DNA from 3 places in the Nitrincola salilacus genome. Region 1 is predicted to be linked to each of the others. Evidence: predicted binding sites of a transcription regulator. Region 1 holds the regulator's gene; each other region holds the start of a gene.
The links. The regulator sigma-54, encoded in region 1, starts transcription at its own class of promoters, with help from an activator protein. The targets are predictions, from matches to a motif close to TGGCACNNNNNTTGCTNT.
Positions count from the first base shown of each region.

Region 2: a site for sigma-54 is predicted at 1,751-1,768, ahead of ACK3CJ_RS17800 (circularly permuted type 2 ATP-grasp protein). Genes of this name have one in related genera too.
Region 3: a site for sigma-54 is predicted at 3,129-3,146, ahead of ACK3CJ_RS05055 (pilin). Genes of this name have one in related genera too.

Region 1 is NZ_CP176580.1:3,528,492-3,533,951, forward strand. Features, by position in the region: gene lptB (LPS export ABC transporter ATP-binding protein) at 1-630, shown strand, start outside; gene ACK3CJ_RS16330 (RNA polymerase factor sigma-54) at 674-2,263, shown strand; gene hpf (ribosome hibernation promoting factor) at 2,318-2,608, shown strand; gene ptsN (PTS IIA-like nitrogen regulatory protein PtsN) at 2,636-3,100, shown strand; gene rapZ (RNase adapter RapZ) at 3,104-3,961, shown strand; gene ACK3CJ_RS16350 (HPr family phosphocarrier protein) at 3,993-4,262, shown strand; gene yjgA (ribosome biogenesis factor YjgA) at 4,280-4,825, shown strand; gene ACK3CJ_RS16360 (carbon-nitrogen hydrolase family protein) at 4,855-5,460, opposite strand, start outside.
Region 2 is NZ_CP176580.1:3,845,327-3,850,786, reverse strand. Features, by position in the region: gene ACK3CJ_RS17805 (DUF2126 domain-containing protein) at 1-1,489, opposite strand, end outside; gene ACK3CJ_RS17800 (circularly permuted type 2 ATP-grasp protein) at 1,814-3,268, shown strand; gene ACK3CJ_RS17795 (alpha-E domain-containing protein) at 3,272-4,249, shown strand; gene ACK3CJ_RS17790 (hypothetical protein) at 4,412-5,101, shown strand; gene ACK3CJ_RS17785 (hypothetical protein) at 5,106-5,460, opposite strand, start outside.
Region 3 is NZ_CP176580.1:1,082,109-1,087,568, forward strand. Features, by position in the region: gene ACK3CJ_RS05045 (sensor histidine kinase) at 1-1,550, shown strand, start outside; gene ACK3CJ_RS05050 (sigma-54-dependent transcriptional regulator) at 1,547-2,965, shown strand; gene ACK3CJ_RS05055 (pilin) at 3,320-3,718, shown strand; gene ACK3CJ_RS05060 (hypothetical protein) at 3,779-5,460, shown strand, end outside.

The DNA of each region.
Region 1 (5,460 bases):
GGTCTCCTCGGCCCCAACGGCGCAGGCAAAACCACCTGCTTCTACATGATTGTCGGTCTCGTGGCAGCGGATGAGGGCCATATCCGTATCAATCAGGATGATGTCACAGGCATGCCGATGCATGGCCGTGCACAGCGAGGAGTCGGTTATCTGCCTCAGGAGCCCTCGGTTTTCAGAAAGCTCAGTGTACGTGATAACCTGATGGCAATTCTGGAAACACGCAAGGAGATGAGCAAGGCCGATCGTGAAGAGCAACTGGAAGCACTGCTGCAGGAGTTTCATATCACGCACATCCGCAACAGTCCCGGTATGGCGCTGTCGGGTGGCGAAAGGAGACGCGTCGAAATTGCCCGGGCACTGGCAACAGAGCCCACCTTCATACTGCTGGATGAGCCATTTGCCGGCGTTGACCCCATTTCGGTCAATGATATCAAGCAGACGATTCGCCATCTGCAGAGTCGCGGTATAGGAATTCTGATCACCGATCATAATGTCAGGGAGACACTCGATATCTGTGAACGCGCTTACATTGTCAGTGAAGGAGCCATCCTCGCAGAGGGAGATCCCGAGACAATCATGGCGAATAAGCAGGTCAGATCAGCCTATCTGGGCGAACAGTTCAGGCTATGATGACCACTATCCACCGTCTAACCTCAAGTGATAATACTGGCATATGAAACAAGCGCTACATCTCAAGATTGGCCAGCATCTCACGATGACACCTCAGTTGCAGCAGGCGATACGGCTGCTGCAACTGTCGACGCTTGATCTGCAGCAGGAGATACAGCAGGCGCTGGAAAACAATCCACTGCTGGAGGTCAGCGAAGAGGAGCATGAGCCAGAGACCGCGTCGATAGAGGAATCCTACGACACCTCTTACGAAGATGCGCACGAAGACAGCTATGACAGCAAAAGCTACGATGAGAAGGATGAGTTTCAGCCATCCGGTAACTCAGAGATTGTCAGCAAGAGCAATACGGAGAGTACTGACAGTCGGGCCGAGAGTGATGACAGTTTTGACGGCCCGGATACCGACAGTGAATGGAGCGAACAGATCCCCTCTGAACTGGCTACAGACAGCAGTTGGGATGACACATACCAGCAGCAGAGCAGTAGTGCATCATCCGACGACTGGCCAGACAACGAGAATGATACCCGCGAAGACACCCTGCAGGACCATCTGAACTGGCAGTTAAATCTGACGCCAATGAGCGATGCTGATCGCATGGTCGCTGAAGCCATCATTGACGGCATCGACACCGATGGCTACCTGAAGGTTTCAACCGAAGAACTGCTCGAGCAGTTCAAAGAACAGGAACCTGATTATTTTGGCGATGCCGAGCTGGATGAAATAGAAGCCGTTCTGCATCGTATCCAGCAGTTCGATCCTCCCGGCGTAGCGGCTCGCGATCTCAGTGAGTGTTTGATCATCCAGCTGCGACAGTTTGGATCCTCGCTACCCTGGGGCAAAGAAGCGATAAAGCTGGCCTCGGATCATCTGCCGCTTCTGGCAAGCCACGACTATCGAAGCCTGATGCGTAAACTGCGCGTCAAGGAAGATGATCTGCAATCGATCATCTCACTGATTCAGTCACTGAATCCGCGCCCGGGCTCCAGCATCATCTCCAGTCAATCTGAATATGTGATCCCTGATGTCATTGTCAGCAAGCACCGTGACGAGTGGATTGTTACCCTGAATCCTGACACCTCGCCAAAACTGCGCATCAACACTCAATACGCAGATTTGATCAGAAGGGCTGACAACAGCGCCGATAACAACTATCTTAAAAGTCATCTACAGGAAGCTCGCTGGTTCTTGAAGAGCCTTCTCAGCCGCAATGACACACTACTGAAGGTTGCCAGCGAAATCGTCGAAAGACAGCGAGATTTTCTGGATTTCGGTGAGGAGGCAATGAAGCCCATGGTGCTACACGACATTGCGGAAGCTGTTTCCATGCATGAGTCCACCATTTCCAGGGTCACCACGCAAAAGTTCATACATACACCGCGCGGCATCTTCGAGCTCAAATATTTCTTTTCCAGCCAGGTCACGACTGCTGACGGTGAAGGCGCCTCCTCCACCGCTATTCGTGCACTGATCAAGAAGCTGGTTGCAGGTGAAAACAGCGCAAAACCACTGAGTGACAACAAGATCGCTCAACTGCTGAAAGAACAGGGCATTAACGTCGCAAGGCGAACTATCGCAAAATATCGCGAAGCGCTGAGCATACCACCTTCTAATGAGCGCAAGCGTTTGCTTTAATAACAAACAGGCACAGAACAAACCTTATCGTGCCTGACAACAAGGAGAAGCCTTATGCAGATTAATATCACTGGCCATCATGTAGAGCTGACTGATGCACTGACCGAATATGTGCATGCGAAATTTGAAAAGCTGGAGCGCCATTTCGATAACATTACCAATGTTCAGGTTATCCTCACTGTTGAAAAAACCCGCCAGAAAGCAGAAGCTGATGTACATCTAGCAGGTGGAGAACTGTTTGCGACAGATGAACAGGATGACATGTACACCGCAATTGATGGGCTGGTTGATAAACTTGATCGGCAGGTTATCAAGCACAAGGAAAAAATGAAGTCTTTCAAATAACCCACTAACCAAGACCGACATTACCCTATGCATATCTCCGAGCTGCTGACCGAATCCAGAACACTATGCCACATGGATGCGGCCAGCAAGAAAAGAGTCCTCGAACTGGCCAGCGATACCCTCGCTGCCCAGATCGAAGGACTGGAAACTGAAGAAATCTTCAGTGGTCTGCTTAATCGCGAAAGACTCGGTAGCACCGGGATAGGTGATGGTGTGGCAATTCCGCACTGCCGCCTTCCCGGCTGTGAACAAGCGCTGGCGCTGCTCATAACACTTGAGCAACCCATCGACTTCGATGCGATCGACAACCGACCGGTTGATCTGTTGTGCTGCCTGCTGGTACCGGAAAATGAAGCCGCACAACATCTTCAGACTCTGGCCAGCATTGCCGAACTTTTCAGCAACAGCGATGTGCGTGAAACTCTGCGCAACTGTACCGACAGTCACTCGCTTTATCAGGCGCTGGTGGCCACCTCGGGTAACGGGAGTTAACAGATGAAACTGGTCGTCCTCAGCGGCCGCTCCGGCTCGGGCAAAAGCACCGCCCTGCAGGCACTGGAAGATATCGATTTTTACTGTATCGACAACCTTCCAGCCCTGCTCCTGCCGGAACTCATTGGTCAGATGTTGTTGGCGCCAGATCGTCCTGAACGATTGGCCGTCAGCATAGATGCCCGCAATCTGGTCAGCAACTTGCGTCAGGTACCGGATATTTTGCGCAGTATCAGCCAGATTCCAGATCTCAGCAGTGAAGTTATCTACCTTGATGCCGGTGAAGCCACTTTGCTCAAACGCTTCAATGCCACTCGCCGTAAGCATCCGCTGACCAGCAGTGGTGCGGGGCTGAAAGAAGCGATCGAAAAAGAGAGACTACTGCTCGAACCGATTGCCAGCCTGGCTGATATTCGTATGGATACCTCGAGGCTGACGCTCTATGAGCTGCGCGACTCCATCAAGCTGCGTGTTGCTCAGAGACCGGAACAGTCGTTGTCGTTGCAGTTTCAATCCTTCGGCTTCAAACATGGCCTCCCCCTGGATGTAGACTTCACCTTCGATGTCCGCGCTCTTCCTAATCCCTACTGGATCCCGGAACTGCGTCAATACTCAGGGCTGGACACCGAGATCAAGGCATTTCTCGAGCAGTCTGAGGAAGTAAAGGAGATGCTGGATGACCTGCGAGGTTTTCTGGAAAAATGGATTCCCCGTTTCGCACGCGATAACCGCAGTTATCTCACCATCGGCATAGGCTGCACCGGCGGACAACATCGCTCCGTGTATATTGCCGAGTGTCTTGCTGGTCATTTCAGTCAGCATATGGATAATGTGCAGGTACGCCACCGCGAACTGACCTGATCACCGACAAGCCAGAGAACCCTACAGCAACATGATCAAAACCTCCCTGACCATCATTAACAAGCTGGGCCTGCATGCGCGCGCTGCAGCAAAGCTGACGGCAACAGCCAGCCAATATACCTGCGACATCAAAGTCGAGAAGGAAGGACGTGTTGCTGACTGTAAAAGTATCATGGCGGTGATGATGCTGGCGGCCAGCCAGGGCACAGAGCTGACCTTTCATCTTGACGGCGATGATGAACAACCGGCAATTGAGGCGCTTGAGACTCTGATCAACAACCGCTTCGACGAAGCTGAATAATTCTGGAAAGATGACTGATGAGTAAACGCAAGGCAGGAAACGAGCATCTGGAGCACGACGAATCCGAAGAGATCAGCAAGTCGGAGATCAAACGCCAGATGCACGCGCTGCAGGAGCTGGGTAAGAAGCTCTCTGAGCTTCGCCCGGACCAACTGGCAAAAGTATCTATGAGCGATCATATGCGCCGTGCGGTTGAAGAGAGCCGACGTATCAGTTCCCACATCGCGCTGAAGCGACATATGCAATACCTCGGTAAACTGCTGCGTACCGAAGACAACGAAGCGATACAGATCGCTGTGGACATGTTTGATGCCTCGACCCAAGCGCATAATCAGCGCTTCCATGCTCTGGAGAACTGGCGTGAACGCCTGATCACGGGTGACAACAATACCATACAGCTATTTATCGACGCCTATGCAGGATGTGACATCCAGCATCTGCGCCAACTGATCCGCAATGCTCAGCGCGAAAGGGAGCAGCAGAAACCTCCGGCACATGCGCGCAAACTCTTCCGTTATCTGCGCGAGCTGGATGAACTGGAAGATGGCACCCAGGAAAGCTGATCTATTGCTCCTGGCAAGCTTAAGCCTTTTCAGTCACGCCTGTGCTGCTGCACAGGCATGCGCTGCCTGATCTGAGCAAGATATTCGAGATCAATGTCAGCCATAACCAAAGCGGGCCCCTGCTTGCATCTGGCGAGTACCTTACCCCATGGGTCTACAATCATCGAATGCCCCCAGGTCTCGCGCGTCTCACTATGACGACCTCCCTGATTGGCTCCCAGCACATAGCACTGAGTTTCACAGGCACGCGCCCTTAGCAATAGCTTCCAGTGCGCCTTGCCGGTTTTCCAGGTAAACGCCGAAGGAACACTGATCACCTGCGCTCCGGCGGCCAACAGGCGCTGATAATGCTCGGGAAAGCGCAGGTCGTAGCAGATACTCAGCCCCAGACGCCCGACTGGTGTATCGATCACCTGAATATCATCGCCACCCGGCTCAATCCAGTCGGATTCACGGTAGACCTGCTGCGCATCGCCGACATCGACATCAAACAGATGGCGTTTGTCATAGGCACAACAGATCTCGCCATCACTATCCACCACCAGGCAGCGGCTGCGTACACGCCCTCTGTCGAGCACTTCACCTGACTCATCACGCAGCGCCGGAATACTCCCCGCCACTAACCAGATGCCATA
Region 2 (5,460 bases), 320 kb from region 1:
GGGTGTAGCCGGCGACCTCATCCAGTCCACGTTCCAGCAATTTTGCCAGACGTGCGCGCTCCTCATCCGCTTTCAGATCGCTCTGGCGGATGTCCAGATCGATAGACTGCGTCCGCTCCAGCCACAGATAGTAGTAGGCGTCCTCATAGCAGGGCAGCAAGCGTTTGTCGGCAATACCCAAACGCTGAGTCAGTGCGCGGGCAAACTGCTCAGCCTCGGCGATACCCAGGTTGTAGTTCTGTTCAATATCGGCCAGCCAGCGATCATCGTGCCAGAGAGGAGCCTTATCCTTGCGCCAGTAGCAGGCCAGAGCCCAGCGCGGCAGGGGTTCGCCGGGGTACCATTTTCCCTGCTGGAAATGCAGCAGACTGTGGCTGGCAAAGCGCTGGCGCATGCGCTTGAGCAGTGTTTCAGCGCGCTGGAGTTTGGTCGGCCCGAAGGCTGCTGTAGTCCATTCAGGTGCATCCATATCATCGATGGCGACAAACGTGGGTTCGCCTCCCATCGTCAGACGAAGATCCTGCTTTGTCAGTGCCACTTCGACCTGTTCACCGAGGGCATCGATTGCCTGCCATTGGTGGTCGGTATAGGGTTTTGTGACCCTTGGTGTTTCCTGAAAGCGGGTCAGGGTCATGCTGACGTCGAACGTGACTTCGCAGAGTTCGGTTGTACCACTGATCGGCGCTGCACTTGTCGGCGAAGGTGTGGCAGCCAGCGGGATGTGCCCTTCACCTGCCATCAGTCCGGAAGTCGGGTCCAGCCCGATCCAGCCAGCGCCGGGAATGAACACTTCAGTCCAGGCGTGCAGGTCGGTAAAGTCTTTCTCAGGTCCTGGCGCTCCATCCAGCGCTTTGGTATCCGGGGTGAGTTGCACCATGTAGCCTGAAACAAAACGGGCGGCGAGGCCTAGATGCCGGAGGATCTGCACCAGCAGCCAGGCGGAGTCACGACAGGAGCCCTGCTGCAGTTCCAGTGTTTCCTCGGCGCTCTGTACACCCGGTTCCATCCGCAGCAGATAATTCACATCTTGTTCCAGGCGTTGGTTCACGCCGACCAGGAAGTCCACAGTTGCCATCTCCTGAAGACTGACACTATCCACCCAGGTCTGCAGTCGTGGACCCTTTTCGGTGATTTCCAGATAGGGAGCAAGCTCTTTTTTCAGGGATTCGGGATAGCTGAAAGGGAAGTGCTGGGCGTAATCCTCCAGAAAAAAATCAAAGGGGTTGATCACAGTTGCCGGCGCGATCAGTTCGACATCGATATGCAGGTGCTGCATCTTTTCAGGAAATACCAATCGCGCCAGATGGTTGCCGAAAGGATCCTGCTGCCAGTTGATGAAGTACTTTCCACCCGAGACCTTCATTGAGTAGGCCTCGATATGTGTACGGCAATGAGGCGCGGGTTTGAGCCTGACCAGATGTGGCGACAGACTGACCGGACGATCAAAGTCGTAATGTGTGGAGTGCTTCAATGCAACGCGGATTGTCATGCTTGTCACCTGTGGGAGTTGGCGTACCCGTTACTCAGTTATAGAGGTACAGCAATTGATATGCCAGTTGGCTGTACAACAAAAATCGTGCAGAAGGTGTCACAATCAGCTATGTTCTGTCGATGGGTGGTACGTTGTGTACCGCGCCCTTGACTGCATTGCACTTTTGTGGTGCGTTCAGGTAACGATGCCTGGCTTGTTTTGGTGCAAATCTTCCGAGCCAGAGTGGCAAAAAGAGTGCAACACTGCTGTTTGTATCCTTGGTATAGCAATTGCAGTACCCTAACACAGGTCCATACAGTTTTTGGCTTGGGATAGCAAATTATGAGCAAAATAAATTGGAAGCAGTACGCATGTAATGGTTTATATGATGAGTTGATGGCAGCACCCGGAGAGCCACGCCCTGCTGCCAAAATGCTTTGTGAATATCTGGCCCAACTGGATGCCCATGAATTGGCAGAGCATAAATCAGCGGCCGAGATAGCGATTCAGGTGATGGGGATCACCTTCACCGTCTACAGTGAAGGGACGATGATTGATCGTGCTCTTCCCTTCGATATCGTGCCGCGCATCATTCCACTGGATGAATGGCTACGCACGGAGGCGGGGCTGAAACAGCGTGTTCAGGCCCTGAACATGTTCATCAACGACCTCTACCACGATCAGCGGATCATCCGCGATGGTGTCGTCCCGGCTGAGGTTCTGGCCCAGTCAGCAAATTTCCGACCGCAGTGTGTCGGTGTAACTCCGAAACACAATATCTGGGCACATATCTGTGGCAGCGATATCGTTCGCGATGTAGATGGTACGCTTTTCGTCCTGGAAGATAACCTCAGGGTTCCCTCGGGGGTGTCTTACATGCTGGAGAATCGCAACGTCACCAAGCGTGTGTTGCCAGACTTCTTCGCCACCGGCAGGATTCAACCGGTTGATGATTACACCTCGCAACTCTATGAGATGCTCTCCTCCATGTCACCTCGTCCGGGCGATGACCCTCAGATCGTGATATTGACTCCCGGGATCTATAACTCGGCTTATTTCGAGCACGCTTATCTGGCACAACAGATGGGTGTTCAACTGGTCGAGGGCAGTGATCTGCTGGTGGCGGATGATGAGTGTGTCTATATGCGCACGGTGGATGGTCTGCAACGTGTGGATGTCATCTACCGCCGTGTGGATGATATGTTCCTGGACCCTGAAGTGTTCAACAAGGAGTCCATGCTCGGGGTGTCTGGTCTGATGCGGGCCTGGCGTAAGGGCAATGTGGCACTGGTCAATGCACCAGGTGCCGGTGTGGCAGATGATAAGGTGATATATGCCTTTGTGCCAGCCATTATCCGCTACTATCTGGATCAGGAGCCGTTGCTGGCCAATGTGCCGAGCTATCTGTGCATGTATGACAAGGATCGTGAATATGTGCTGGATCACCTGCACGAGCTGGTGGTTAAACCGGCCAACGAGTCCGGTGGCTACGGCATGCTGATCGGGCCTCACGCCAGTAAAAAAGAGCGCAAGGCTTTTGCCGAACTGATCAAGGCCGATCCGCGCAACTACATGGCACAGCCGACGCTGAATCTATCCACATCACCGACGCTTTGTGATCGGGAGATGGAGCCACGCCACATTGATCTACGGCCCTTTATTCTGTCGGGAGAAGACGTTTATGTCACGACCGGCGGTATGACGCGTGTGGCGATGAACAAGGGATCGCTGGTGGTTAACTCTTCGCAGGGTGGCGGCAGCAAGGATACCTGGATAGTCGATATGAAAGGGGAATAAGCGATGTTGTCACGTGTTGCAGAAAATATTTACTGGATGGCCCGCTCCCTCGAAAGAGCTGAAGACACGGCGCGACTGATCAGTGTGAATACTCACTTGCTGCTGGATCTGCCACGAAGCACGACATTGGGTTGGTCTTCACTGGTGGACATTACCGGTAGTGGTGAACTGTTCAATGAACACTATCCGCGCAGTGATGAGGCGAGCGTGTTGAACTTTCTCTGTGCTGATCGTCGTTATCATGGCTCCATCATCTCATCGCTGGCGGCTGCCAGAGAGAATTTGCGTACCACTCGGGATGTGATGCCGCGCGAGATCTGGGAGGAAGTGAACCAGCTTTATCTGAATATCAATGTCATGGTCGAGGCGGGCGTCACTCCACGCAACATAGATCTGTTGCTGAAGCGGGTGATTCGCAGCTGTGAAACGGTCACAGGCTTGATTGAAGGAACGCTCAGCTACACTCAGGTGAGAACTTTCCTGATGATGGGGCGTTTGCTTGAACGGGTCGACATGACGACCCGTATCATTGATGTGCGCTCGGCTAACCTGCTGCCGCGCTCACCGGAAGAGCTGACGCCTTTCGAAAACCTGCAATGGATGAGTGTGCTGAAATCCCTGACCGGGTTCCAGATGTATCGTCAGCATGTGCGGCTGCGTGTGCGTGGACCGGATGTACTGCGCTTTCTGTTGCAGGACAGACGCTTTCCTCGCGCGATAGCCTGCACTCTGGATCGTCTGGCAAAAGAGCTGGATACCTTGCCTCGGCATGACCAGGCGATAGTTGAACTGGAGCGCTGCCGTGAACGGATCGCTCAGGCCCAGGTGTTCAAACTGGCGGCCGAACCGGATCTTCTGCACCACTTTGTGGATGAGATACAGCTGGATATCATCAATATACATGATGCGATCCGACAGAGCTGGTTTGCCTTCCGTGAAGACCCCCAGGCACAGCCGGTGATGCGTCAGGAGCAGAGCTGACTGCTTCGCCTTTCATGACTCGGACCGGTTCTGAGCTGCCAGGTGGCTGCTCAGAACCGGTCTGTTCTGTTACAATCCACCTAATCATCTCCCCCTCAGTTTTCTCTGATTTGATCGACCCCAGGGAAGGTATTTTTTAGTTACAGCTTGAGATTCAGGATCATGCAAAAATCAGATGCCCGTTTGATATACCGTGCTTTTATTCGATTTTTTCTGCTTGTGGCCGCAATGTTGTGGGTACCTCTGGCGGTGATACTCGATGTCGTTGTAATAGGGCATGGCATGCCAGAGGATGGTGTCACCGAGATATCACAAGAAGTTCTTTTACTACTGAGCTTCGGTTTCTTTGCACTGCTGGTATTCAAGCGGTCGCAGAGTCGGGGGTTTTCCATCCTGGTGGCGGGGTTTTTTCTCTGCATGCTGATCCGGGAACTGGATTTCATGTTTGACTCCATTCAGCACGGATTCTGGAAGTACATAGTGTCAGTTATTGTACTGTTGAGTCTGCTGCTCGCGGCGATCTTCAGACACAGTGTTGTGTCGCCGATGGCTAGAGCCACAACATCCGTTGCTTTTCACTATATTCTGACAGGGCTGGTGATCGTGCTGTTCTTCAGCCGAGTCTTTGGTACCGGTACACTCTGGGAAATGGTGCTGGATGATCTCAGCTACACGGCACTGATCAAAAATACGGTTCAGGAAGGAACCGAACTGCTGGGTTATATCCTGATCGCCTGGGGCGCTTTGCACTATTATCGGGAGCAACGCACCATGAAGCAGATGGATCAGCTGCCGGTCATGACGGATCTTGAAGAGGAATCCGTGACAGAAGCTGAGCCTGAGCGAAGATGATGAATCAGGGCTGAAGCGTGTAGCGTAGCCGAATCAACTCATCACCATGGACAAGGCAATCAAAGCCGCTATTGCTCTGAACGCGCACCACATGGCATTGACTGTCCGCCATCTCTTCCCAGTCTGAAAATCCAGTGTCACAGCCATAACGCAAACGACTGACGCTTGCGTGTGTGTTGAGCTGGTTGCCAGTAAGTGACCAGCTTGAGCGTCCTTCAAATACCGGACAGGTTCCACTGCTGTCCTGGTCGGTTTTGATCAGCTCGGCACGACCATCCGCAAAGAGCGTCTCCTGACCATAATCCTGCCAGATACAGCCACTGTCGAGCAGCGACACCGTATAAACACCAGGGATGAAA
Region 3 (5,460 bases), 2.4 Mb from region 1:
ATACTTATCGTGTGTTTCTGGCGGCGCTGTTTGTGTTTCTGATCCACTTCGGGTTTCATCAGGAGCCACTGGCCAGCACCTCTGAACAACTCTTCCGCCAGGCAAGTCTTGCGTACCTCATTTTTGGTTTTGCCGCGATAGTGCCATTGTGGCTGCGCTGGCCACGCTATCTACTGCAGGCCAGTGCTCATATCGGGGCAGATATACTGATTATAGTCGTATTGATGCATGCCAGCGGCGGAGTCGACAGTGGTGTCGGAATGCTGCTGGTAGTCAGTATCGCGATTGTCAGCACCATGGTAACAGGGCGGCAATCAGGTTTTTTCGCCGCGGTCGCGACCCTGGCAGTATTGGCAGAGCAACTCTATAGCGTGTTGGTTGGGCTGGATCATCATGTCAACTATCCACTGGCCGGCATGCTCGGTCTTGCGCTGTTTGCCACGGCCATCATGGCGCAAGTGCTGGCCAGTCGAGCCACGGCCAGTGAAGCTTTGGCTCGGCAGCGTGGCATAGATCTGGCCGATATGGCGCAACTGACCGACTACATCATAGAGCAGATGGAAGTGGGGGTGATGGTGGTGGATCCCGATGGGCAGGTGCGCTTTATCAACAATGCCGCCTGGCGTCTTTTCGGCGAACCGAGGCTGCCGAAACTTGCAGAACTTGATGATTACTCAGGCGAACTGACGCAAGAGCTTCAACGCTGGAAGCAGATGCAAAGGGAAGGGCGACAGCGCTTTCTGATCAATACCGGGCGGCAGAAGTTATTGATAAATCTGGTTGCTATGGATAAAGGACAGGAGAGCCCCACGTTGATTTTCCTGGAAGAGGCAGATGCCACCAGTCGCGAAGCACAGCAGCTAAAGCTGGCTGCACTGGGGCGCTTAACGGGCAGTATAGCCCATGAAATTCGCAATCCCTTGGGGGCGATCAGCCATGCAGGTGCGTTGTTGGCAGAATCACCAGCACTGGATGCAGCAGATAAGCGCCTGACACAGATCATCAGCGAGCAGTCGAAAAGGGTTAACAGTATTGTTGAGAGCATCCTGCAACTGGGCAAGCGTGATAAAACTCAGCCTGAACTGATTACGCTGGATGCCTGGCTGAATCATTTTCTGCGTGATTACTACTATACGCGCTCCGAAGCGCGAGGTCGCATCCTGTTGGAGCCGGTGCCGGAGAATATGCAGGTGTGGTTTGATCCGATCCATTTGAATCAGATTATCAGTAACCTGTGTGATAACGCTCTGCGTTACAGTAAGCCTGCTGCTGGTCAGTCTGAAGTGGTGCTGAGCTGTGCCTGGTTTGGTGGCAAACACGGTTTTATTGATGTGATCGATACTGGGCCGGGAGTGGCTAAGCAGCATATTGATCAGTTGTTTGAGCCATTTTTTACTACCGATGGCCGGGGAGTCGGGTTGGGGCTGTATCTGTGTCGGGAACTGGCGGAGTTCAACCTGGCACAGTTGCGCTATATCGGTAAAGAGGACGGCGGCGGACATTTTCGGCTACTATTCCCGGCACAGCAGATCGACAGGAAGCAGGAATGAGTGATAACAAAGCAACCAGACGTGTACTGATTGTGGATGATGAGCCTGATATCCGCGAACTGCTGGGTATCACCTTGTCCCGTATGGATATCACCTGCACCGAAGCTGGCGACTTGCAGCAGGCCAGAGACGCGCTGAGTCGTGACACCTTTCAGTTGTGTCTGGTGGATATGCGTCTGCCGGATGGCAACGGCATTGATCTTATCCGCCATATCCAACGCACGCGGCCTAATCTACCGGTCGCGATGATTACCGCGCATGGCAATATGCAATCCGCTATTGATGCACTCAAAGCGGGAGCGTTTGATTTTCTCAACAAGCCTGTTGAACTGCCCACGCTGAGAAACCTGGTTCGCTCAGCACTGCTGCTGGGTGAGCAGGCAGAGTCAGACGAAGTTCCAGCCAGTAATGATTGCTTGCAACTGCTTGGCCGCTCTGCACCGATCGAATCGATACGTCATACCATCCGCAAACTGGCGCGCAGCCAGGCACCTGTCTATATCAGCGGCGAGTCAGGCACAGGTAAAGAACTGGTAGCGCGCCTGATACATGCACAAGGGCCACGCGCAGAGCAGCCATTTGTGGCCGTGAACTGCGGAGCGATTCCCGCTGAACTGATGGAAAGCGAACTTTTCGGATACAAAAAAGGCAGCTTTACCGGTGCCTATGCGGATAAGGATGGGTTATTCCAGAGTGCAGACGGCGGCACTTTGTTTCTGGATGAGGTCGCCGACCTGCCGCTGGGCATGCAGGTTAAACTCCTGCGCGCGATACAGGAAAAGGTGGTGCGACCAGTTGGATCGCAGACGGAGGTGCATGTCGATGTGCGCATATTGAGCGCTACGCATAAGGATCTGTCGCAACAGGTAGCGGAAAAGCGCTTTCGTGAGGATCTGTATTATCGGATCAATGTGATAGAGCTGCATGTGCCGTCGTTAAGAGAGCGCCCAGAAGATATACCGCTGCTGGCGGATCACTTTATTCATTACCTTGCACAAAAAATGGAGATACAAGTACCGGAGCTGAGTGCGGGTGCCAGAAGTGAGCTACACCAATACAGCTTCCCGGGTAATGTCCGACAGCTCGAGAACATCCTGGAGCGAGCCTTGACACTCTGCGAAGGCGCAGTGATAGAGGCAGACGACCTGTTGCTTGATAAGAATAACCATCATGAACAGCCACCCATCACACCAGCAGCACAACTGATCAGCAGCCCTTTTGATCTGGATGAGTTGATCCCGGATGAGGCGCTGGTGGAGCAGGTCGGCCTTGAGGCTTATATGGAGAGCATCGAGCGCAAGCTGATTAATGATGCCTTGCAAAGCAGTGGCCACAACAAAACAGCAGCAGCCAAACGGCTGGGCATCTCATTTCGTGCGTTGCGCTACCGGCTGAAAAAGTTGGAGATGGAGTAAGTAAGGGTGACGCACCAGGTCATGAATGTGACAAAAATTGTCATATCGCGGTGCGGAATAATGTTACTTTTAGTAAGTCTATCGCTTGGTAAAATTAATTATCATTTAAATAAATATATTTATTACAATGGGTTAATTTTATTTCGGTCAGTTTTGTAATGGTTGGCTCAAATATTGCTTGATACGTGTAGGATAGAAGTTCCAAGCATTACAGCGCTACTGGCTTGAGCCAGATCAGCTTCGGGTTTAAAAGGATATGGACAGCAACTGAAGCATAACCTAGTATCAAATCAAGTTAGGTGGACAACGATGTATGGCCACAAAACGGATTGTTAAACTCGCTGGAGAAATAACATGAAAAGACAACAAGGTTTTACACTCATTGAGTTGATGATCGTCGTGGCGATCATCGGTATTCTGGCTGCGATCGCGCTGCCGGCTTATCAGGATTATACAACCCGAGCACGCGTTTCTGAGCTTGTTTTATCAGCCTCAGCGGCCCGTACCTGCGTTACTGAACAGTCTCAGCTTGGTGGGGCTGTTGATGCTGGAGGGTGCGTAGCACCAGGAACAGGTGGTTTTGTATCGGCTGCTACGTTAAACAGTGCGACTGGTGTGGTTCAAGTAACAGGTACCGCTGCAGCAGGTAGTACTGTAATTACTTTAACACCTACATGGGTATCGACCCTTGGAAGTGTTACGTGGGCTTGTACAGGATCTCCAGCTAACTTTGTTCCAGGCTCATGCCGCTAATAAAATTCGGCCCTATAAAACAACCCGCAAATGCGGGTTGTTTTTTTTATGAGGTATGAAATGGCTTTATTAAGCAGTAGGTACAATCATCTATTACTTAAACTACTGCTTTTGCTTTTATGTCTGGCGGTTATGTATGGTTTGCTTTATCCCGGTGTTTATGGGAGAGGCTATTATGACGACTATCATAACCTATCGCCATTAAACTCCGTTCATGATTTTAGAACTGCTTTAGTATTTATTTTTTCTGGTGAAGCTGGCCCGATTGGTCGGCCTTTATCTCTGGCCTCGTTTATAATTCATGCAGGAGGTTGGGTTGAAAATATAGGTGAAATATTGCATTTGAATTTGTTAATTCACATGCTTAATGTGATTCTTGTTTTTATTTTTTCAAATCTTATTGGTAGCAGATTGGGTTTTTATGGAAAGAGGAAGTACTATTTCTCTATTGCAGTTTCAGTTATCTGGGGATTGTCACCAATTAACTTTCCAGCAATATTTATCCCTATTCAAAGGATGGCTGTTTTAAGTGGTTTTTTTGTTTTTTTAGGCTTGATTGTATATATATATTTATTGACTAGATTTGAATCAAGTAAGAAAGGGATTTTTGTTTCTTTAAGTGCATTAATGGTTTTTTCATTACTCGCTACTTTATCTAAAGAAAGTGGTGCGCTTTTAATTCCTCTAGCGCTGTTGATAGATTATTTTTGGTTTAAAGATAGTAAGTGTAGTTATCATGCAACAGATAAGGGTGTACGCTATTCAGTACGCTTTATGCGAAGATCTGTATTGTGGGTCTTGGTATTGTTTATATATGTGTATATGGCTTATCTTGGCGGTAATTGGTTTGAAGTAGCAGGGATTAGGGGATATTCACCTCTTGATAGATTGACAACTCAGTCTGTAATTCTATTTGAGTATGTGTTTTATACATTCATTCCAGATGTTTTTTATTACCATCCATTTCATGATGGTTATGATGTTGTTTTATACAATGATTTTAAGTTTATAGTGTCGTTATTCTCTTGGCTTGCTTTGTTCTGTGGTGCTTATGTTGTAAGAAAAAAAGTACCTATAATTATGTTTTCAATTGTTTTTTATTTTTTGGCCCATTCATCAGAATCTACGTTCTTAATGCTTGAACTGTATTTTGAACATAGGAATTATATTGCTTCATTAGGGATTGTCATTCTCTTTGTGTGGTTTGTTTTTTTGATTAATAATCTGAGTAAACTTTCACTAGTATTTCTGCCAGTTTATATTCTCATAATAGCTTTTTCATCAAATCAGCTAGCGATTTTGTGGAGTGATCACGAAACATCAGCGCAAATTTGGTTTGATCTAAACCCTGCCTCTGCACGGGCAGCAAATAATTATGCGATAGTGCTGCAAGAAAATGGTGCATCTGTTGGAAGTCTAATAGGTATCTTTGATGAGGCATCATTCAGATGTGAAAGCTGTATAATCACCAGAATGGAGTCTCTATCTTTGTCTTGCTATGTAAACGAAGGTGAAGATAGAGGGAGAATTAAGGTTCGACTGGAAGAAGTTGTTGATAAAATACCAAGCGCTTTGCCTAGCAGTGCATTGTTGAAGCTACCTATGAATTTACTTGATAGCTATAGTGCAGGAGAGTGCTCCGCCATTGGTTTAGATGATGTCGAAAAATTAATGTCGGCATTGATGAAAAATGAAGAGCTAATGAAGGTGTCTGGTTATGCCTCTTCAGTGCATCACATGTT